DNA from 3 places in the Vibrio sp. 2-Bac 85 genome. Region 3 is predicted to be linked to each of the others. Evidence: predicted binding sites of a transcription regulator. Region 3 holds the regulator's gene; each other region holds the start of a gene.
The links. Region 3 encodes MetJ, which represses methionine synthesis genes. Its sites were predicted from a motif close to TTAGACNTNTANANGTCTAA; they were not measured.
Positions count from the first base shown of each region.

Region 1: the regulator MetJ is predicted to act here: its motif matches at 4,863-4,882, upstream of metK (methionine adenosyltransferase).
Region 2: the regulator MetJ is predicted to act here: its motif matches at 5,588-5,607, upstream of metN (methionine ABC transporter ATP-binding protein MetN).

Region 1 covers NZ_JALAAB010000001.1:112,952-120,690, forward strand. Annotated here, with positions in the region: gene hemE (uroporphyrinogen decarboxylase) at 1-720, opposite strand, end outside; gene nudC (NAD(+) diphosphatase) at 887-1,693, opposite strand; gene rsd (sigma D regulator) at 2,240-2,713, shown strand; gene MT390_RS00540 (DUF3802 family protein) at 2,910-3,251, opposite strand; gene MT390_RS00545 (peptidoglycan DD-metalloendopeptidase family protein) at 3,351-4,679, opposite strand; gene metK (methionine adenosyltransferase) at 4,926-6,074, shown strand; gene MT390_RS00555 (SprT family zinc-dependent metalloprotease) at 6,108-6,605, shown strand; gene MT390_RS00560 (TrmH family RNA methyltransferase) at 7,530-7,739, opposite strand, start outside.
Region 2 covers NZ_JALAAB010000007.1:161,681-169,419, forward strand. Annotated here, with positions in the region: gene MT390_RS09835 (YHS domain-containing (seleno)protein) at 56-541, shown strand; gene MT390_RS09840 (thioredoxin domain-containing protein) at 675-770, shown strand; gene MT390_RS09845 (GNAT family N-acetyltransferase) at 842-1,306, opposite strand; gene MT390_RS09850 (hypothetical protein) at 1,370-2,608, opposite strand; gene MT390_RS09855 (MetQ/NlpA family lipoprotein) at 2,900-3,718, opposite strand; gene MT390_RS09860 (methionine ABC transporter permease) at 3,795-4,481, opposite strand; gene metN (methionine ABC transporter ATP-binding protein MetN) at 4,471-5,505, opposite strand; gene MT390_RS09870 (PEP-CTERM sorting domain-containing protein) at 6,009-6,692, opposite strand; gene MT390_RS09875 (LysR substrate-binding domain-containing protein) at 6,956-7,739, opposite strand, start outside.
Region 3 covers NZ_JALAAB010000023.1:30,067-37,805, reverse strand. Annotated here, with positions in the region: gene MT390_RS18300 (class I adenylate cyclase) at 1-1,714, shown strand, start outside; gene metJ (met regulon transcriptional regulator MetJ) at 1,861-2,142, shown strand; gene MT390_RS18290 (hypothetical protein) at 2,516-2,827, shown strand; gene MT390_RS18285 (bifunctional 4-hydroxy-2-oxoglutarate aldolase/2-dehydro-3-deoxy-phosphogluconate aldolase) at 2,911-3,534, opposite strand; gene kdgK (2-dehydro-3-deoxygluconokinase) at 3,565-4,500, opposite strand; gene MT390_RS18275 (heparinase II/III domain-containing protein) at 5,107-7,245, shown strand; gene MT390_RS18270 (heparinase II/III domain-containing protein) at 7,248-7,739, shown strand, end outside.

The DNA.
Region 1 (7,739 bases), on a different contig from region 3:
ACCATCGTAGTTACGGGTTAAACCATCCACTATTTTATGCATATATTGTAATGAGAAGTCTTTATAATCGCGTGGCGACAAAATACCACCCCAAGTATCAAAGACCATCACAGATTGAGCACCTGCAGCAATTTGTGCATTTAAATAAGCAATCACAGAATCTGCCAATTTATCTAATAACAGATGTAATGTTTGCGGTTCAGCAAATGCCATTTTTTTAATTTTAGTGAAGAATTTTGAACCGCTTCCTTCAACCATATAAGTTGCTAACGTCCATGGGCTACCAGAGAAACCAATTAATGGCACTTCGCCTTTTAAATCACGACGAATGGTACGGACCGCATTCATTACATACTGAAGTTCACCTTCAGGATCTGGCATGATCAGGTTATCAACATCTTTTTTACAGCTGATAGGACGCTCAAATCTAGGGCCTTCACCTTCTGAGAAATATAATCCTAAGCCCATTGCATCGGGAATAGTTAAAATATCAGAAAAAAGAATCGCTGCATCTAGGTCAAATCGACGTAAAGGCTGCAACGTCACTTCACAAGCTAAATCTGCATTACGGCAAAGCGACATAAAGTCACCCGCTTGTGCTCGAGTCGCTTTATATTCAGGTAGATAGCGGCCTGCTTGACGCATCATCCAGACAGGTGTTTTATCTACTTCTTGCTTTAACAAAGCACGAATATAACGATCGTTTTTTAATTCAGTCATTGGTAACCTTTTCTTTTCTGTCTATTGATGGCGCGCCGAGTTTACAAGTCAGCTTAATTATTGGCGCATATACTAACATTTAAAATAAATGAACGCGCCTTAATCCTGTTTTGTCGTTCAAAATTTTTAACTAGCCATATAACTAACAATACAATTGGCGACACAATTAGCGACATCTTTTAAGTGTTTTTTCGATTAATTTACGTGCAATTGTGCCATGCCTTGGTATCACTGGTAAATTATTTGCATCATACCAATTTGCTTCAATTAACTCATGCGGGTCAACTTTTAGTTCACCTGAATCATAATCAGCAATAAAGCCCATCATTAATGAATGAGGGAAAGGCCAAGGCTGGCTGCTTACATAACGGATATTTTTAACTTTAATCCCCACCTCTTCAAAAACCTCACGCTCAACACAAGCCTCTAAAGTTTCACCCGCTTCGGTAAACCCTGCTAACGTTGTATAAACAGGATAGTTTTCCTTTTGGTGACGGTTGTGCAATGCCAGTAATATCTGCTTATGTTTACGGATTGCAACAATAATACAAGGGGAAACACGCGGATATGTCCGATGTTGGCAATGGTAGCACTTCATCGCTACTTCCCAATCAATGGGCTGCATTTTTTGTCCGCATTGACCGCAGAATTGATGGGTTCTATAAAACAATGCGATTTGAAATGCACGCCCAGCCATATCAAATAACAGATCATCAATTCGCCCTAATAACGAACGCAATGTGACGTATCCACCTAAACCAATATCTAAGCTACCTTCAACTTCTATTAGGTAACAAGGTTGATCTTTATATTGTCCTAACAATCGTTTATTAGTCGTTACCCCTTCAGGAAAAGGTAACTCATTAACATTGCCAAAGGGAATGAAATCACCTTTATCCAACGCAACTAACTTACCTTCTGATAAAATAAACCACCATGCGTTTTCATCTAACGCAGTTTGTAACTCTGCCATCTTAAATACTCGTTTTGGGGAGGAATAAATAATGTATACCCGTTATCATTCAAAATACAAAAATCAGCTCGCAGTGAGGTAAACAAGCTATAGGCATAAAGGTGAAGTTCTAACGGGTTATATCAAAACTTTTTCCCGTTTTATAACAGGAACGAAGATGATTACCTCACGACTTGCCCTATGGGTAGCTAACTCGAAAATCAATGCTGCGTTGTAACATTCGATAAGGACTAGTCATTGTCATCATGTTACGCCTTGCCTTGATATCCGAGTTAGCTACTGAATAATGCATTTTGATTGGTAACGGGTATAGTGCAATATCAAACCACTATTGAACAAGTGTTATTTTTTATTCTCGTTTTAGTTGTTCGTTACAATGGTAACGATTAATATAAAATATTAGTATTTGAAGCGATTACATTGGGCATAAGCTCACAGTAATTGTGGTGATTGCTATATAAACTAAATTTATATTGACGAGCGCCATTATTTCACTTAATTTTTAGTCAGTTAGTTTTGTAGCTATTTCATTTAAAAGAGGTTTTTATGCTTAAAAAAATAAAACAAGCAAAAGAAGAATGGGGTGGTGAACTATCTGTTTTAGATAATTGGTTAGATGCACGTCAAAAACTCGTTGTCTTATACTGTGAATTAGCGGGCCTGCCACCCTACCAACAAGAAAAACGCTGCTTACCTAAACAAGAGGTGATCACAGAGTTTTGCCAGCAGTTATTGGATTATGCTTCAACAGGACATTTTGAAGTGTATGAGCAAATCATTGAACAATCGAGAATGGATGGCATAGAGAATTTAAAAATTGCTCAAGAGTTATATTCTCGTATCACCACCACGACGGATGTGGCGTTGAATTTTAATGATACCTATGCAGAAAACGTATCGGATAAAACATTGTTAAACTTTGACCATGATATTTCAGAGTTAGGTCAAGTAATGGAAAGCCGATTTGAACGTGAAGATCAGCTATTAGAAGTAGTACACCTTCATCATACTATTCGTTAATCTGTGGATATTGATTACGCATTATGGCGATCTTAATGGCGCTATTATCAATGTTTAACCATACAAAGTGGTGATGTAAAGCATTGATATATAATCTGCATATAAAAAAACCAATCGTATAAATTGGTTTTTTCGTTTTATCTTTGTAACTTTTTCTTTGTAATAACAATTATGTGTAGCGACAAACTAAGAAAAACTACAAATGCGCTACCTGCGAATCCAAGCTATTTTTTAATAATAAAAAATATTCTTCTATGAACATTTGCTGTTCATTGGTTGCTTTTTGCTCCCAGCTTTTACCTAGTATCTGCTCAATATCTTCAACTAATTGGTCACCTTCAGCAACAACAATTAAACGAGTTTCATTACTTAGTTGGGGCTGTTGTGAACAAAAGTTCATCAGCATATCGGAAACTTGATCAAGAACGATATCAGAAATAGGTTGCCCAGTGCGTGAACCTGATTTTTGTTCAAATATCGCTAAATTATCAGCAAAATAATTTATGCATTGTTCATATGCATCACTTTTTAATAACATCCAATACCCTTTCTTCTTTAATACATCGGCTTAATAATTAACAACCCATACATTAATAACTAGTTTTATTAATAAATATTAATGACTATCAATTTTATCCTACAACTCGCCCATTTCACGTAATGAAAGGTCGCGTCGTTGGTTGAAGGCTTTTATATCTTTCTGTGGCACTTCTTGTGATAAAGGCAGATCAACCTTCATCGCATCAACCGGTTTGTTATAAACATGAAATTCATAATGTAAATGAGCACCTGTAGAGCGTCCTGTATTACCCGAGCGAGCAATCAATTTACCCATTTCTACACGTTGCCCCTTACGTACTAATATTTTGCTTAGATGTAAGAAACGAGTTGTATATTTACGACCATGTTTGAGCACAATATAATTACCTGCAGCAGGGTGATAACCAGCCCTTACCACAACGCCATCACCGGTAGCATAGACATTAGTACCAACAGGAACAGCGAAATCAGTTCCATTATGAGGACTTACTCGTTTAGTAATCGGGTGTAACCGACGAGGATTAAAGCGCGAGCTAATACGAGGATGTCCATTGACTGGGTAACGACGATAAGCTTTGCTTAAACCTTTACCGTCTTTGTCATAATAGCGGCCATCTTCGTTTAAAAATGCGGTATAGGTACGTGATCGGGTTTTAAGCAAAATAGCTAATACTTCACTATCAAAACTATAAACCCCATCTATATATTGTTTAGCCACTAACACATGATAGCTATCCCCAACGCGAAGTTGACGATTAAAATCAAACTTATCTTGCAAGGCACGAGATACTTGTTGGATTTGGCTAGCGGATAATCCAGATTTTTTTGCGCTAACATAAAAGCTGCCAGTAACGCTGCCTTGATAATAACTATTACGCCACTCTCCTTCTTTAACCTCTAAGTTCGATACATAAGCACCATCTTTTAAAACAAAACTTAATGTATTAGCGCGGTCGATAATCACTTTTAAGGATAATAATTGATTACTAGGGCTAACCAAAAGTTGTACTTCTTGCCCTGGCAGTAAATTAGCAAGGCGTAAATGCTCCGTATCAACCTCTAATAACTCTTGTAAAGCTGCCGCTGACAAACCTTCTTTAGAAAAAATTTCACTTAACGTATCACCCGCAGAAATAGTGATGTCTATTTCTCGGTTGGCAGAAAAGTCAGGAAGTAATGTTTTATTTGCATCATGATTTACTGTTGCTGGCTCAGCAACCGCATAGTCATCTTTTAATGACTCACTAATAGGAAGAGTTAATTCACGTTTAATTGTTTTTCCATTAGGGTTAGAAGCAGGAATAAGGCTAATAATCAGTAAAAAAACAAATAAAGAGATAACTAACCAAAAGTGTAAGCGAGGTAAGTGATTTACTAAAGTAAGCACTTTTTTAAACATAATTTTAATTTGATGTAACAAAGGCATAGAGAGTCTCGATTAGACAGAAGAAACATAACCGTAAAATAAAATGCCAGCGAGTATAACCTATAGCACAGCATGTTTAAGAAAATTTACAGTAATTTTAACCACCTTTGACCAATAAAGTAAGCAAACAGTTCTATCTTATTTATAAATAATAGGGTGTTATCCATCACAAAAAAATGTATTATGGACGTCTAGATGTAAAAACATCCAAAATAATTTATTTAAATAGCCCGAATAGGAGTTCACATGTCACGTGACTTATTTACTTCAGAATCAGTTTCTGAAGGTCATCCAGATAAAATCGCCGATCAAATTTCTGATGCCGTACTTGATGCCATTTTAAAACAAGATACTAAAGCACGCGTTGCTTGTGAAACTTACGTAAAAACGGGCATGGTCATGGTAGGCGGTGAAATCACCACTGATGCCTGGGTTGATATTGAACAAATCACACGTGATACCGTACGTGAAATTGGTTACACAAGTTCAGAAATGGGCTTTGATGCCGACTCTTGTGCCGTACTAAACGTAGTAGGTAAACAATCTCCTGATATTAACCAAGGTGTAGACCGCTCTGACCCTCGTGAACAAGGTGCCGGTGACCAAGGTTTAATGTTTGGTTACGCGACCAATGAAACAGAAGTATTCATGCCTGCGCCAATTACATATGCTCACCGTCTTGTAAAAAGACAAGCGGAAGTACGTAAAAGTGGCCAACTAGATTGGTTACGTCCAGATGCTAAAAGCCAAGTTACCTTTGCTTATGACCAAGGTAAAATCGTCGGTATTGATGCCGTTGTACTTTCAACGCAACATCGTGAAGATATTAAACAATCAGATTTAGTTGAAGCGGTAATGGAAGAGATCATTAAACCGGTTTTACCTGCTGAATGGTTAACTGAACGTACTAAATTCCACATTAATCCAACCGGTCGTTTTGTGATCGGTGGGCCAGTAGGCGACTGTGGTTTAACAGGACGTAAAATAATCGTAGATACTTACGGTGGTACAGCACGTCACGGTGGTGGTGCATTTTCTGGTAAAGATCCTTCAAAAGTAGACCGAAGTGCAGCTTATGCAGCACGTTATGTCGCAAAAAATATTGTTGCTGCAGGTTTAGCTGACCGTTGTGAGATCCAAGTGTCATATGCAATTGGTGTTGCAGAGCCAACATCAATCAGCGTTGAGACATTTGGTACTGAAAAAGTAGCAAAAGACTTAATCGTTAGCTTAGTAAGCGAACATTTTGACCTACGCCCTTACGGTTTAATCGAAATGTTAGATCTAATCAAACCTATTTATCAAGAGACAGCAGCTTACGGACACTTTGGTCGTGAGCAATTCCCTTGGGAAGCACTAGATAAAGTAGACGCTCTTAAAGCGGCTGCATTTTAATTTAAGCGTTTTATAAAAACGATTTAATATTGAATGATGCTAACGCTTGAAGATAAAAAAGCACTCGCAGTGAAAGGTGAAGATTGTTTCATTTTAGCCGAGTGCTTTTTTGATCGCGCTTTTCCTCGCCCCACTTACTTCTTTAATCAACGTGGTCGAAGCGCAGGTACTGCACATCTACAAAAAAACCTGATTAAATTCAATCCAATCTTATATCTACAAAATAAAGCTATTTTTATTGAGCATGTCGTTGCCCATGAAATTGCACATTTAATTACTTACCAGCTTTACGGTAAAGTCAAACCACACGGTAAAGAATGGCAACAGATCATGACACAGGTTTTTCATTTACCTGCCAATACAACCCATCAATTAGATATTACAGATGTTCAAGGTAAATTATTTATTTACCGCTGCTCTTGCTCGCAGCATCAATTAACTGTTCGTCGACATAATAATATTAAAAAAGGCACTCGTTATTTATGCCGAAAGTGTAAGTCGACTTTAGTCTTTTCTGAACAAGAAAATTAAGCGTTAACAATCAATAGAAATGAAAGAATTAAGAATTAAGAATTAAGAATTAAGAATTGAAAGTTAAGATTTAAGATTTTTTATAGGGAAATGAATATTTATGATACTTCGAGGTGTAAAAATAGCTAAGCTGGGAAATCAACTTGTAAAGTGGGATTAATATTGCAGGCTACTCCAACCCCCCGCCTTTGTAGCTGCAATATTAATTTTACCGATTACCATTTAACTCATTACTATCTATCAACAGCTGGCATATCCTGCGAAAAATAGCATCAATCTAAATCGAACGCCTGTGTGCGCAAACCTTCAATCAAAATTTCATAATAAATAAAACGTTATCTATTATCATGAGTCATGGTTTTTGGTGTTACCTAGCATGGAGACTCTCAGTAACAACCATCGACAAAATACTGAACTAACAACAATCAACATTAACTTCATGGCTTAAATGTTCAATGCTTAATTACTGTTAGCTATAACGACAGTATTCTTGCCAACGACAAGATGATAATAGATATCATTACCATCTGTCAACCTTTTAACGACACTATTTTCAAAAATGCAGGAAAGGTGTTTTTTACGGCACAAAATTAAACTTACCTTTGATGTCATCTTTATTACTTTAATCAGGATAAAAATAAACGCTAATTAAGTGCTTTCGATAGCAATTAGAAGTGATCAGTGACGTGGTTTAATGGACTCTACCCTGAACTATCAACTGAAGATCTTAGTTTAAGGTCTGACTTTAAGGTGTGGCTTTAAGGTATAGCTTTAAAGTGTGAGCTTTTGAGATATAAGCAGGCGGTCTGAACATTGCCATAGGGCGATTAAAACTAAGCAGATGCGAAAAAATAAGGTGAATAATAATGAGGAGTTCATTCACATGATCCGGCCTATCAGACCGGATTATTAAGGGATAAAAACCTAACGCTTAAAATTATCTAAAATGATTCCCGTGGCCATTGCTACATTCAATGACTCTGCCTGGCCAAAGTTAGGAATTGTTATTTTATCGCTAATATACTGACTTACTTCAGTAGAAATACCATGTGACTCACTACCCATCACAATAAATGCGGCACTAGCTAGTTCACTACGATGAATGTTCTTTCCTTCTAAGAAAGCGCCGTAAAT
Region 2 (7,739 bases), on a different contig from region 3:
GCCAGATTGAATCCTGACTTAACACCAGCTTGTTATTATAAAATGTAGAAATAAAATGACACTTTCATCACTAATCAAATCAACACTAGTAAGCTCTGCGTTATTAGTAAGCAGCTTAAGTTTTGCAGCAAACATTGAAGTGAATGCAAACAATAATGACCTTGCTATAAAGGGGTATGACACTGTCTCGTACTTTACTGATGGCTCTCCCACTAAAGGCTCAGATAAATATACAGCGGCTTACAATGGCGCTATCTATCATTTCTCAAGTGCCGATAATCGAGACCTATTTAAAGCCACACCTGCTAAGTATGCTCCACAATATGGTGGCTTTTGTGCGATGGGTGTTGCCATGAATCAGAAGTTTGATACTGACCCAACGGCATGGCATATCAAAGGCGATAAATTATATTTAAACCTTAACAAAGACGTTCAAAAACAATGGTTAAAAGATGTACCAGGATTCCTTGAAACAGCTCAAGTGAATTGGACTGGTATTAAAGGCTTAACAGAAGAGCAAATAGAAAAAATAAACGAATAATATTCTCTCCTAGATTCGCATAATAAGAGCAATTACTAACATCTTAAGCGAGACTTTAACCATGAAGATCAACCATGAAATAACTAACAGCTAGCGATGATCTTGAGCAGCGATTATCAGAACATGAGTATTCATTGCTGTTTTTAGTGTTCCATGGTGTGGGCCTTGTAAATCAATGACACCTGTTATTGAGAATGTATCAAATGCATGCACCAACGAGTCAACTTGATCAAAGTTTATGTTGATGCCTACCATGTCGCTATCAAATCTGAAATTTGATAGCGATTAAATAATAATGCACTACTTCTTGGTATTCACGTTTCTAGCAATCATTAATACTTCATCATCGGAATATAAGTTTGTAATCGTAGTTTCAATTTCAGCTCCTAAGGTACTTTTATACAGCTGCTGTGCAAAATTATCGGCACGCGTTGTCACTAAAATATGCTTTAAGGTTGAGCCATTTAATGAAAGATGGTTATTTACTAAAGCAAGTGACTCAGTAATTAATTGACGACCAACCCCTTGATTTTGAAAGTTAGGTGAAACAGCTAATTGCTCAAGTTCAATAACGGCTTGCGGGCGAAAACCACTTTTTTGAATCCAAATAATATACCCGAGGATTTTACCCTCTTTTTCTGCCACAAAATTTAAGAGTCGAGGAAACGCATTGAAATTACACTGTATCCATTGCAATGAATTTTGTTGCCTTACAAAGGTTAATCTATGGATCTCAGCGGCATTTTCTAAATCTGTTTTTTCCATTAATCTAACTTTCATAAAGCCTCCTAATAGGAAATAAAAACCAACGACTCAACACCATTACGGTTATTTAATTTTATCTGTTAAAGCAGAAAACTCTTTTTGCATTTGAATATTATTAAATGGCACTAACTCAGGTGCTTGCATCGCCATTATTTTATCGAATAACTGACTGCTGTCGTTAATGAAATTGCTAACTTGAGATGACATAGTGACAGTATTTAAAGTATTAACCGCTAGCGTATAATCCTCCATCAACAAGCTATGTGCTCGAGACATATTATTGACATCACCTTGCATACTGCGCTTATATAATTTGATTGCCTGTAACGTTGTATTCTGGCTTTTTAAATTTAAAGCATACATTTTCTTGTGCGTTGAAGAGGCATTATTTAGCTGTTTTTTAGTGGTTTTTATCAGGCTATTTTGCTTGTTTTGTAGCTCATCGATACGTGGAATATACTTGTATTTTAAATCGGCAATATAACGTTCCTGAATATAAAGTTGTAACTCTAATAACACCACATACATGCTGTAATATTTTTTAGCATGATTCAGATCTTCACCTGAGTTTGCAGTTATCTTAGCAAAAGAGCTCGCCATTTCAGCCACTACAGGGAAAATGGTGGTCATTGCTAAAATATCATCTGCATTGACACGTACTAATAGTGCCTCAACCTGCTGCAATGAAAGCTCAGTCCCAAATTTTTCAAGACGAGATTGTACCGTTTCAATCATTTCCTCTCTATTTTGTTGGTACTCTTGTATCTCATCTTCGTATTGTTGCTGTTTTTGTAATGCGTCTTTTTTCTCTGTTCCAATTAAGATAATAGCTTTTGATTTTTGCTCAGAAGCTTTTTCTTGAAGCGCTAAAATAGAGGCATCAATATCAGCAATATTGTTATTCGCATCCAACACTATATCGTCATTTAATATGCCATAAACATCATGTAATAACTGATCAATATCTTCTTGATAAGCTGCTTTGTTCTTTTTAAAGAAAGCACTTTCCGGCGCTGAAGACTTCTCTTCTTTAACTTCAATAATATCAACAAACCTATCTTCAACTTTATCCCATGATGTGATGGCTTTTTGCTTAGCGGCAGGAAGACTCAATAAGTCATTGTTACCATTATTGTTACCATTATTGTCATCATCACCTCCCATTACATCTGCATAAAGCGTTGTACTAGTATTTTTCACAGAGTCCCAGCCATTGGCGACAGATTCTTTCCAGTCAGCCTGCACCGTGAATGAAACTGCTGAAGCGGCGATAAAGCAGAGAAACACAACGCTTTTTTTCATCTTATTAATTCCTTCGGTCTTTCTTCGTGTGACATATCGAACAGCATATATTAAATGTGCTAAAACGAATTTAATCAATTGAGTTTTGTTCTTATTACTTGAATTCAAGATCAACAAAAGTAATCAAATATAATACTTAAATGTATCCTATATTCACACTTTCGGGTTTTATTTTAAGTGGAGAAGATACAAGCAGGATATAGGAAAAATGTGAATAGCGGATATAAAAAAAGGTATTAAGCTGGGCTTAATACCTTTTTAATCAATTTACGAATAGGCTATAAAAAGTGATTACCAACCTTTAACAGCGCCACCTTTAAAGATTTCAGTTGCCGCATCAAATACAACATCTGTTTGATATGCTTTAACAAAATTTTGTACATTCTCTGATTGAACATTATCAGCACGTGCAACAATCAAGTTTACGTATGGAGAGTCTTTATCTTCAACAAAAAGACCATCATGCTCAGGAGAAAGGTCGATCGAGCTAGCGTAAGTTGTGTTGATGATAGCAAGGCTAACATCATCCAATGAGCGTGGTAATTGCGCAGCTTCTAACTCAATTATTTGTAGATTTTTTTCACTACTAACAATATCCAATACTGTTGCTTTCAGGCCAACACCTTCTTTAAGTGTTAACAAACCTTGCTTCTCTAATAAGATTAAAGAGCGACCTAGGTTAGTTGGATCACTTGGCACTGCAATTTGGTCACCATCTTTTAATTCGTCTAATGATTTGATTTTGTTTGAGTAACCAGCGATTGGATAAACTAATGTATTTCCTGCAACAGCAAACTTGTAACCACGGTCAGTGATTTGTTGATCCAAGTAAGGCTTGTGTTGGAATGCATTCACATCAATTGAACCTTCTTCTAGTGCTGCATTTGGCGTAATGTAGTCAGAGAAAGTGACTAACTTAACTTCTAGACCAAACTTTTCTTTAGCTACTTTAGCGGCAACCTCGGCTACCTGTGCTTCTGCACCAGCAATAACACCGATAGTAATTTTATCATTATCAACTGCGACGACTTCTTTTTCTCCACAACCAGCTAATGCAAAGATTGATGCAAAACCTAAAACGGCTAATACTTTTTTGATATTAAAATTCATATATTTTCCTTTGAATGTAACTTACTTTTTAGAGTTAATAATTAATAACTAAGAGTTAATAGTTAAGAATAAAAATTTAACGATGATCAACACGCTTAACAAGATGATCGCCCAGTGATTGAATCATTTGTACCAAGATAACTAAGATAACAATGGTGATCATCATTACCGTCGCATCAAAACGTTGATAGCCATAACGAATACCTACATCACCAAGACCACCACCACCAACGGTACCAGCCATTGCCGAGTAACCCACTAAGGTTACTAGCGTAATAGTGACGGCATTTATGATGCCGGGTAATGCTTCTGGCAATAATACCTTTTTAATGATTTGCATCGGTTTTGCGCCCATCGCTTGAGCAGCCTCAACTAGACCTGATGGCACTTCTAATAGCGCACCTTCAACCAGACGAGCAATAAAAGGAATGGCACCGATAGTCAATGGCACAATCGCTGCAGCAGTACCAATCGATGAACCAACTATAAAACGAGTTACCGGAATAAGCGCAACCAATAGAATAATAAATGGAATAGAACGGCCAATATTAACCACTATGCCTAAAATTTTATTCATGGTGGTATTTTCTAACAAACCGTTCTTTTTACTTAAGTGTAATAGCACACCTAGCGGAATACCCACAGCAAAACCAATGAAACCAGAGGTAAATACCATCACTATGGTTTCCCATAAAGAGTCCACTAATAACTCAATTAAACGGGTGTTTTCTGTCCACCATGTTATCACTGCATTAAATGACATAACCTAACACCTCTAGTTCAATTTTTTGTTCTTTTAAATATTCGATTGCTTTATTCGCACAAGCTTCAGGGCCAATGAATTCCGCTAACATAAGACCAAACTTAACCCCACCAACGTAATCCATATTTGAGCTTAAGATACTAATATCAATATCAAACTCTCGTGCAACATGGCTTATTACTGGCGCATCGACGGAAGCACCTGTAAATTCTAAACGAATCAATGGGTAGCTATTTTCAGTGCGTGTAGCCTGTAAGCGCGCTTCGTAATCAGCAGGTATTGATAAGTCTAATGTTGAACGAATAAAGTCACGTGCAAGATCTGTTTTTGGGTGTGCAAAGATGTCACCTACAGTACCGTTTTCAACTAATTTACCATCACCAATAATTGCCACTTCTTGACAAATACCTTTTACTACGGCCATTTCGTGGGTGATCAGCAAAATAGTTAGGTTTAATTCTTCATTAATTTTGCGTAATAACTCTAAAATAGAAATCGTTGTAGCAGGATCTAAGGCACTAGTTGCTTCATCACATAGCAATACTTTCGGATCAGAAGCCAACGCTCTGGCAATTGCAACACGCTGTTTTTGTCCACCACTTAAGTTCGCTGGGTAAACATCACGTTTATCTGCCAAGCCAACAAGCTCTAATAAATCTTCAACTTTACTTTTAATTGTACTTTTTGCTACACCAGCCAGCTCAAGTGGCAACGCAACATTATTAAAAACAGTACGAGATGAAAGCAAGTTAAAGTGCTGGAAAATCATACCTATTTTACGACGAGTTTGTGTCAATTCTTGCTCAGATAAAGTCGTTAAATCGACGCCATCAACAATAACTCGCCCTGAAGTTGGACGCTCTAACAAGTTCACACAGCGTATTAGAGTACTTTTACCTGCGCCAGATGAGCCTATTACACCAAAAATAGTACCTTGTTCTATGGTGAGATTAATATCAGACAGTGCGTTAATCGCCTTGTTGCCTTGATAAAACACCTTGTTTACATTTTTTATTTCTATCATCAGATTTCCTGAAATTAATCGGGTGTAACGTTTTATTGGATCAATAGAGACTGTGATCTACATCGTAATTACCAGTGCATACTAAGCCATCTAGACGTCTAAAGCAATTAATGATTAATAGCAAATTCATATATTTCATACACAAACTGCTGACACTCGATTCACTTACTCAATAATGCTTAAATTATGATCAAATATAAGTTGCTTTTACTTAACCTAAACGAAGTAATTTATACCTTAGACTTAATCGAATAGTCTCGTTTTAACAGGGTCGTTAATACAATAAGGGGAAAGGTTAATGTAATAAGGGAAAGGTTAACCTAATAAGAAGGAGATATTAAGTCGATTAGATTCAAATGACTCAGCTCACTTTTTACACTATGACTTTAGCTATGCATAGTCAGACCAAAGTAGAGGATTATGTAGGGTAAAAAGTAGAGCAAAAAAAACACCATAGGCAAGCTATAGTGTTTCTCTAAATATATAAACTTTAACGGTTTAAATTATTTTTTAAAGCGACGTACGCCAAAACCTAATAATCCAAGCGCTAGAATTGCTGAAGTTGCGGGTGCAGGAACATCTACAACAGAGAAGTTAACTAATGCTACTTCTTGTCCATTTGCAGAGTTACTACCACCACCTATCCAACGAACTTGTAGTTCATCACCAGCCGCTGCAGCCGTTGTATTGAACGCAAAGCTGTTAAATGTCCATTCATTGGTTGTTAATACAGACTCAAGTACACCTGATAAAGTTGTGTTTTGTGTTACGTTAAACACTTCTACACTTGCACCATCTGAACTTTTACGAGCGCCGCCAAAAAACGTCAACAAACCTTCTTGATCTGCTGTTATCGCTGAATCTAAAGTAAATGTAGCAGTTAAAGTCACATTACCTTGGTCATCATTAACTTCAATAGCACCAGGGATATTAATTTCTGCTGTTGTTGCATCATTATCATGATCATAGGTGCCACTCATCCCACGAGGAGAAGCACTTTGTGATTGATACACTTCAAAACCATTACCACTTGTGTCTGACCAAGTAACATTAGTAGAATTAATCAGTGACGAACTACCACCGCTGAAATCTTCAGAAAAAATAACGCCTGCGTTAGCAACATTAATAAGGCAGCTTGCAGAAAGTAAAGCACCAGCAGCTGTTAACTTAGTAAAAATATGTTTCATTTATTCTCCTTTTTAAAACCAATCCTTTAATTACTTTTACGTATTGATAAGAAATGACCTTATACTCATTTTTGATTATATTTCAGTCGCATTATAGATCATTACAATACCTTAGCAAGGCCGTATGCCCTTTATACATTTTTTTTCAAAGTCTGTATTGCCAAGGTAAGTCTACAACTAGCAATGGCATTGTATTAAGACGACGAATATTGCTTTAAATAAGCCGGAGATACCCAGCATTGAGGGTGGTAAGATTATTACGCTTATGTTTTTTTCATCGATGCTAAAATAAATTCAATCATTGTGCGTATCTTTAATGAGGGGGATTTACTCTTATATAAAACATTAACAGCCATTGTCGGCGGTATATGATCTTTTAAAATCTCAATTAACTCACCGCTGGCTAACTCGTCCTGTAATAGCAACATTGGCTGTAACAGAATCCCAGTTCCTTTTAAGGCAGCTACTTTTAGTGCTAGTCCGCTGTTCGAAGTCAAACGAGTATGTTGTCGATCAAAAGCCTGTGTATCTATTCTTAAGGCAACATTTGCTTGAATATGATCATAACTAAAACCTAAACATTGATGATTAATGAGATCACCTAAACATTGAGGTACCTGATGTTTAGCAAGATACTTAGGAGAAGCACAGTAGAGCAATTGATAATCTGCTATTTTTCGTGCAATAAGTGAGGAATTAATAAGTTCACCGATACGAATAACTACATCTACTTGCTCGTGTAATGGATCAATTAAACGATTGTCTAACATCAGTTCAATATTAATATCAGGATATACCTGCAAAAAATCCGCAAGGATAGGTGCTAAGATGATATTGCCAAAAGTAACTGGTGAATTAATTCGCACCGTGCCTTTGGGTTTATTCTCTAATCGTTGCAAACTATTTTCAGCTTCCGCAATATCATCCAAAATACGAGTACATTCTAAATAATAAATTTGTCCGGCCTCGGTAAGAGATTGCCTACGAGTTGTTCGATTAAGCAGTTTAGTACCTAAATGTTGCTCCAAATACTTAATATGTTTACCG
Region 3 (7,739 bases):
GGAATACCCAAATACTGAACTAATTTCAACCTCCTACAAAAAAAGCTTTCAAGAACAAGATTCCTATGATGAAGAGTTAGATCCTTATTGCTTAATGTTAAAGAAAGTGAGCGATTATTTAATCAGTATTAATGATTTACAACGCCTAGAATTAGTTCGAGTCTGTTTTTATTTTAAAACAGAAGAGATGATATCTAAGCCTTCTTGTAATGATAATAGCGCTTGGCGCCGAACTATATTAAACAAGCTGATTAAAGAATGGGGTTGGACTGATAATCAAATAGCAGACCTAGATAATCGTAATAATTGGAAAATTCGAGAAGTACAACAAGCCAATGATTTACTACTCGACTCGCTAATGCTCAGTTACAGCAATCTGATTAAATTTGCACGTGACAACAATATTAGTGAATCAATTAGCGCCGAAGATATTGGGATTTTATCACGTAAGCTTTATGCCGCACATGAAACGTTACCAGGTAAAGTCGCTATAATTAACCCTAATATTTCGCCTAACTTGATGGAAAATAACCTCAGCTTAATCCAAATTCCAGAACACCGAAAAAATAAAGCGGGTTGGTACTTATTTAACAGTACGTTAGATACCTTTGAGTTAGCCACTACTCCTTGTATTGGTTATTCTCCGTATTTGTCAAAATTAGTAGCTTGGAGTTATGTAAATGGACTTTATGATGAAGATACAATGCTGCATTTATATAACCAAGGTTCTGATTTAGTAGATAAAAACCTTAACCAATTTGCAAAAGATTTATATGCAGTTTTTCCTATCTATGAACCTAAAGCAAGTGATAAAGCATTAAGTGCCCCCTGTGCGATTAAACATTTATCAATATTCTTAAATGTAGAAAAAGACCCGACACGACACTGGCAAGATACTGAAGAAAGTGAGCTAAACCAAATTGATAATGTAATGGCCTATGGCGAGCACAAAGAAAGTTTGATAGGTAGTATCGACTTTATCTACCGGAATTCATGGAATGAAGTGCGTACCTTACACTTTAATAGTCAATTCTCAGTCGTTGAAGCATTGAATACCATTCTTTCAAAAATGCATCAAGATGCATCACCGCCTAACCAAATTGATTTATTTTGTTATAGCAGACATTTTAGTGAACAAATATGTCAATCTTTTGGAAGTAAGTTGAATGAGTTTATTCAATTGCGCTTACATACTGTTCATACCCGCTCCGTACAAACATTATGGACCGGTGGTAGAAAATTTGGCTTTTACTTTGAACGTAAAGGCGTTTCACTACAGCACTTAGAAAGTGCAGTAGATATCTATAGCCATATTTCTAAAAAGAAACTATCGGCGAGCACTGTAAATTTAAAGAATACACACTTTGATCAAACAGCCAATGTGATCGAATCCCATATCAGTGAAGGTCTGATTCAGTTCTTCTTTGAAAACTATAGCAGTGGGTTTAATGTTTATATTGCCAATGCAGAAAATGATATTGAGACATTTTTAAACTTTGCAGGATCTAAAAATGAGTTTGTACAGAACGTAAATCGTTTTTATGCTTCCAACAGCCATGTTTCCAGTCAACAAGATGATCAAATTAACTTTAACTTGCCACAGTTTTATGACATTACTCTAAATGAAGATAAAACCTTATCTTTAAATCCATTTAAAAGCGTAACACTTACCACTTCTAGTGAAGATTTACTGTCTGCACTTAGTAGCCAATAGCCCCACTGTAAAATTAAGCATTTACTTCAGCTCAAATTAAAAAAAGTAAGCATTAGATTGCTAGACTTCTAGCCCTCTTTACGTTCAGATTGCTATGTTAAAAGTCTCAGGGTAAAATGAAGCATATTTTTTAAAAGGTTATTATTATGTCAACAAAATGGAATGGTGAATATATTAGCCCTTATGCTGAACACGGCAAAAAGAGTGAACAAGTAAAGAAAGTGACGGTATCTATCCCTACTAAAGTCCTTAAAATATTGACCGATGAGCGCACTAGACGTCAAGTTAATAACCTACGTCACGCGACTAATAGCGAATTATTATGTGAAGCATTTTTACATGCATACACAGGGCAACCGCTGCCTGAGGATGATGAGCTAGATAAAACGCAAACAGCGCTGACAACGGACACACTAGAGAAAGAATAAATACTCCATTAGTAGCAAAAAATGCACTAGCATACTGCTTCTTTGTTGTAGGCGCCCACTGATCTTTAATTATCAATATATGATATGACAGTGTAAATTTAACGCTCGCCACCTTGCCGAAAACTGGCGAGAAGCTTTATAATAAAAAATATCAACCTCAAATTGATCTCTTCACATGCACTAAAATAATTTACCCATTATAATTTTTGTTAACTACAATTATTGATGATAATTCAGGCCATAGTCGTTGGCCGTAATGAGAGCCGTAAATATATTCTATGATTATGAATTATTTCATCGATTAACGGATTAATTGAAGAGAGGCATGAATAGTCCTATTCAATTAACAGGCATGCTTTAAATGGGGGTAATAGTGCAAGATTTTATTCAGTATATTATTTTTGGAGGTGGTTTATTTGCCGCTCTCTCTCTTTATTATTTTACATTTCATCAATCACCTAATGTAGAAAATTGGCAAGATCTGCCTTATTTGGAAGATTATTTAAAAATCCATCCTGATTGTGAAATCAAAGGGAAAAAAAATGTTAAATGTTGCTACTGCCATTCAGATAAGGTGCAATATAAAGCAGCAAAATCAAATAAAGAACATCATTATCTACACTTTTGTAGTGCTTGCAAAAAAAACTTATTTAGAAGCCGTACGTTAAACCCTAGATTCGCATAAAAAGTGCAATTTATAATACTGAAAAAAAAGCCTCGATTAAATCAATAATCAAGGCTTTGTTTATAAAAGTCAGTAGTAAGTAATTAAGCTAGAGATGCAACTGCTTCTTTAACTAATTCAGCAATTTTATCCCACTCACGATTATCAACTAAATTCGCAGGAACCATCCAAGTACCACCACATGCTATTACTGCATCAATATCTAAGTAGTTATTGATATTAGATGGTGAAACACCGCCAGTAGGCATAATGTTTACTGGGTAAACAGCGGTTAGTGATTTCAACATTGCAACACCACCAGAAGGTTCAGCAGGGAAGAATTTAACGGTATCTAATCCCATTTCCATTGCTTGCTCAACTAAAGATGGGCTATTTATACCAGGAATAATTGGCATATTACGTTGTTGACAGTATTTAACCGTTGTTGGATTAAAACCAGGGCTAACCACAAAATCAACACCGGCATCAATTGCAGCATCAACCGTTGCAGTGTTTAATACAGTACCAGCACCGATTAACATATCAGGAAATGCTTCACGCATATTTTTAATTGCTTGTGCAGCAGCAGGCGTACGGAATGTGATTTCTGCACAGGGCATACCATTTTCAACTAATACTTTACCTAGTGGTACCGCATCGTCAGCATCTTTAATTGCAATAACAGGGATAACTTTTAGAGCTTGTAGTTTTTCATTTAATGTTGTCATTTTTAATCCTATTGAATATTTTAATAAACTTTAATCGACAAAAGGTGCTGTATATTGCACATCAATTAACGCACCTTTATGCTGAATAACTGTACCTGCTAACTGGTGACCTTTTTCAGCCGCAACAATACTTGACTCACCTAATATACGTTTTGACATATAACCTGCAGCAAAAGAGTCACCAGCAGCCGTTGTATCAATTACATTTTCAGGAGATATTTTAGTCGCAGCAACACTGGTAGACTGATCACCTGTAACAATTAAACACTCACTGCCACCCTGCTTAATTACAATCTCTTGCACACCTAAAGCGCGCGTACGGGCAAGGCAATCTTCAATACAAGTATCACCAAAAAGTGCTTGTTCATCATCAAAAGTTAACAAACCTGTATGAGTAACAGAGAGAATTCGTTTAAAACTTTCGGCGGCTTGCTCTGCAGAATCCCACAATTTAGGTCGGTAATTGTTATCGAAATAAACTTTACCACCATTCGATTTATAACGACTCAATAGATCATAAAGTTTTTCGCGACTCTGGAGCGGTAAAATTGCGAGACTAATACCAGATAAATAAATTGCATCCTGAGCTAGCAATTTTTCAATAAGTTCATCACTCGCTGTTTCAAGCCAATATTTTGCAGCGGCATCATCGCGCCAGTATAAAAAGCTACGTTCGCCAGTTTCATCTGTTTCAACCATATATAAACCAGGTTGCTTAGTAGCAGAGCGTTGTACAAACTGAGCATTAATACCTTCTAAAGACCAACTATCAATCATTTCTTGACTTATTTTATCCTGACCTAATGCAGTAACGTAACTAACATTAACGGCTTTACCTTCGCTTAAGCGCGATAAATAAACAGCGGTATTTAATGTGTCACCGCCGAAGCTTTTACGCCAAACACCATTAATTTCTTGCAATTCAATCATACATTCGCCGATTAAAGCGATATTTAGCTCACCCATTAGTCACCTCTTTTATAAAAAATGGAACCATTACTACCCTCTACTCATTAAAATTATTACTCATCTCAGAGTTATTTCTGGTTTTATTTATAAAATCAGCAGTTTATTTTTAATAATGTAAAAGCATTTTATGCACAAGTTACTTCACTGTGCTTATCCATATTATGGTATTGGTTGGAGTAAACTGTTTTCAATTGCTTAACTCAACCTTATCTCTGTTTGTTTCCGTTCTTTAAATAGGGTTTAAATTGTACATTACGCATGCCATTTTGTAATACAAAAAGACACTATGTGTGATCCAGATCATCAGCGAATATAACAATCAAAATAAACACTTTAAGATCAAAAAGATAAAATAGACCAAATTATAAAAGTTTAATCTATCAATTAAACATATCTCTAAAATTTATAACCAACCCATTGAAAATAAGCAGCTAAAAAATTAAAAAAGAGGAAATAAATAATAATTTAATAGTGAGTGTTATACATTTAAAAGTATAAAAATAGAGATCTCATTCTTAAAAATAAAAAAAACTTATGATTTAAAGCCTTATTTGTATTACTTTATAACATGAATCTTTTACTTAAATATGCAATGAGGTAATAATGTCTAGCAACGTCAACGCAGTGCTTATGGACCAACAAGAAATCAAAGCAATCCAACAACAACTTGGTAAGCAAAGTTTAATGGGGCGCAGCCTTGATGCACTTATTATCGATACAGATAACTACCTTTCTTTAGTCATTGATGTACCAGGTCACAGCCCTGCAGGCGGTTATGCACATAATAAACATCAACAAAATTATAAATATATTGATCAAGCAGGTCGTTTATTTTTAATCACTGGTGAAGAAAAGTATGCACAATTTGCAGCAGATCTATTAACTCAATATGCAGATAAATATTTAGCACTAGGGTTTCAAGTACAAAGAAACACTAATCCACCAGGGCGTTTGTTTCACCAAATGTTAAATGAACATGTTTGGTTATTATATTCGAGCTTAGGTTATAGCTGTATTAAACACTGGTTAACTGAGACACAGCGCAAACACATTATTGAACAATTATTTGAACCCATGTTAGAAGTAGCAACGGTCAAATATGACTTTGATTTTGATCGCATTCATAACCACGGTGTGTGGGCAGTTGCGGCAACAGCGGCATGTGGAGCAGCAATTGAACAAGAGAAATATATTGATTTAGCGTTACATGGTTTAGCTGGTGATGACATACAAGGTGGCTTTCTTGCACAACTAAGCAATTTATTTGCGCCTTCAGGTTATTACATTGAAGGGCCTTATTACCACCGTTATGCGATTCGTCCTTTATGTTTATTAGCGGAGCTAACTCAACGATACCGTCCAGAGTTAGATATATTTAACTTTAAAGGCCAAGTGATTGGTAAAACAATTCAATCTTTATTATTTACTGCTTACCCGAACGGTGTATTCCCATCATTAAACGATGCTTCAAAAAGCATGGATATTAAAGATGAAGGTGTAGTGATTGCCGTGAGTTTATATGCAAAACATTATCCTGAAGATACAAACTTATTTGGTATTGTTAAAATTCAACAACAAATTTGGATCAGTGGTTGTGGCGTTGCTTTATCACAAGCTTACCAAGCACAAGACTCAGTTGAAACTCCTTGCTTACCAAGTGTTGAGTTAAGCGAAGGTCCTAATGGTGACAAAGGTGCACAAGGCTTTATTCGCATGCAAAATACAAAGGGTGATATTAGCCAACTCGTGATGAACTATGGTCAACATGGTATGGGACACGGCCACTTCGATACATTAGGGATGACTTACTTTAATAACAATCAAGAAGTATTACGTGATTACGGGTTTGGGCGTTGGGTGAACATAGAACCTAAATTTGGTGGTCGTTATCTTGATGAAAATAAATCTTATGCGCGCCAAACTATCGCACATAACTTAGTATCTGTTGATGCTAGCTGTCAAAACAACTTTGATGTTGATACAGCTGATAGTAAACACGGCACGCCGCACTTCTTTGTTGGTCACGGTAAAACACAAGCAATGAGCGCTTATGCTGTTGGCTTTTATCCTGGTGTTGACCAACAACGCTCACTTATTTTAATTGAGCATGAGCAATTAGAAAAACCACTGTTGATTGATTTATTCCGATTAATCAGTGAAGAAACACATCAATACGACTACTCCCTACAGTATCAAGGTCAAATCATTCGTACCAATGTTGAGCACAAACAACACGCAATATTAAATCCAATGGGTGATGATGCAGGTTACCAACACTTATGGAACGAAAGTGAAGGCCCAGCAGCAAAAGGCACAAATTTGGTCAGTTGGTTACAAGGTAGCAGTTATTACACATGGTTAAGTGCATCCTCTTCTGACGATACTTTATTCTTCACTCGTACTGGTGCTAACGATCCATCATTTAACTTACGTAGCGAAACCAGTTTAATTTTACGTCGCGAAGCTAAAAATGCACTATTTGCTAATGTGATAGAAACGCATGGTTACTTTAATGAAGCGATTGAAGCTAGCTTAGATGCACGCGGTAAAATTCATTCAATTAATATTGTTGGTTTTAACGACGATGCAACCGTTGTCGATCTTGTAGGTGACGGTATTGCACTCACAGTGATGGTTAATAATGACCGTAATGCAACAGCTGACAGTCAAACAACTATCGAATTTAATAATCAATCGTACAGCTTCCAAGGTTTTGTTGCTGTAGAAAGTAAAGAGGTTTAATCATGAGTTACCAACCATTACTAATGAGCTATGAACAAGCAGCTGACTTACGTCAATACGTAGGCACTGACTCACTAATTGGTCGCTCTATTGCTGAAGAAATTGAAGCACTTGAAGCTTACATGCCAATGGGTATTGAAATTCCAGGGCATGGTGAAGCAGGCGGTTACGAACATAACCGTCATAAGCAAAACTATATTCATTTAGACTTAGCGGGTCGTTTGTACTTAATCACTGAAGATAAACGTTACCTAGACTACGCAACAACCATGTTAGTTGAATATGCAAAGGTTTATAAGCATCGCGAGTTGAACATTAGCCGTGACTCGAATAAACCAGGTCGTTTATTTCACCAAACATTAAACGAAAATATGTGGATGCTATATTCATCGTGCGCTTACTCTTGTATTCGCCATGAGTTAACAGAAGATCAACAACAACTTATAGAAAATGACTTGTTTAAAGTCATGCTTGAAATGTTTGTTGTCACCTAT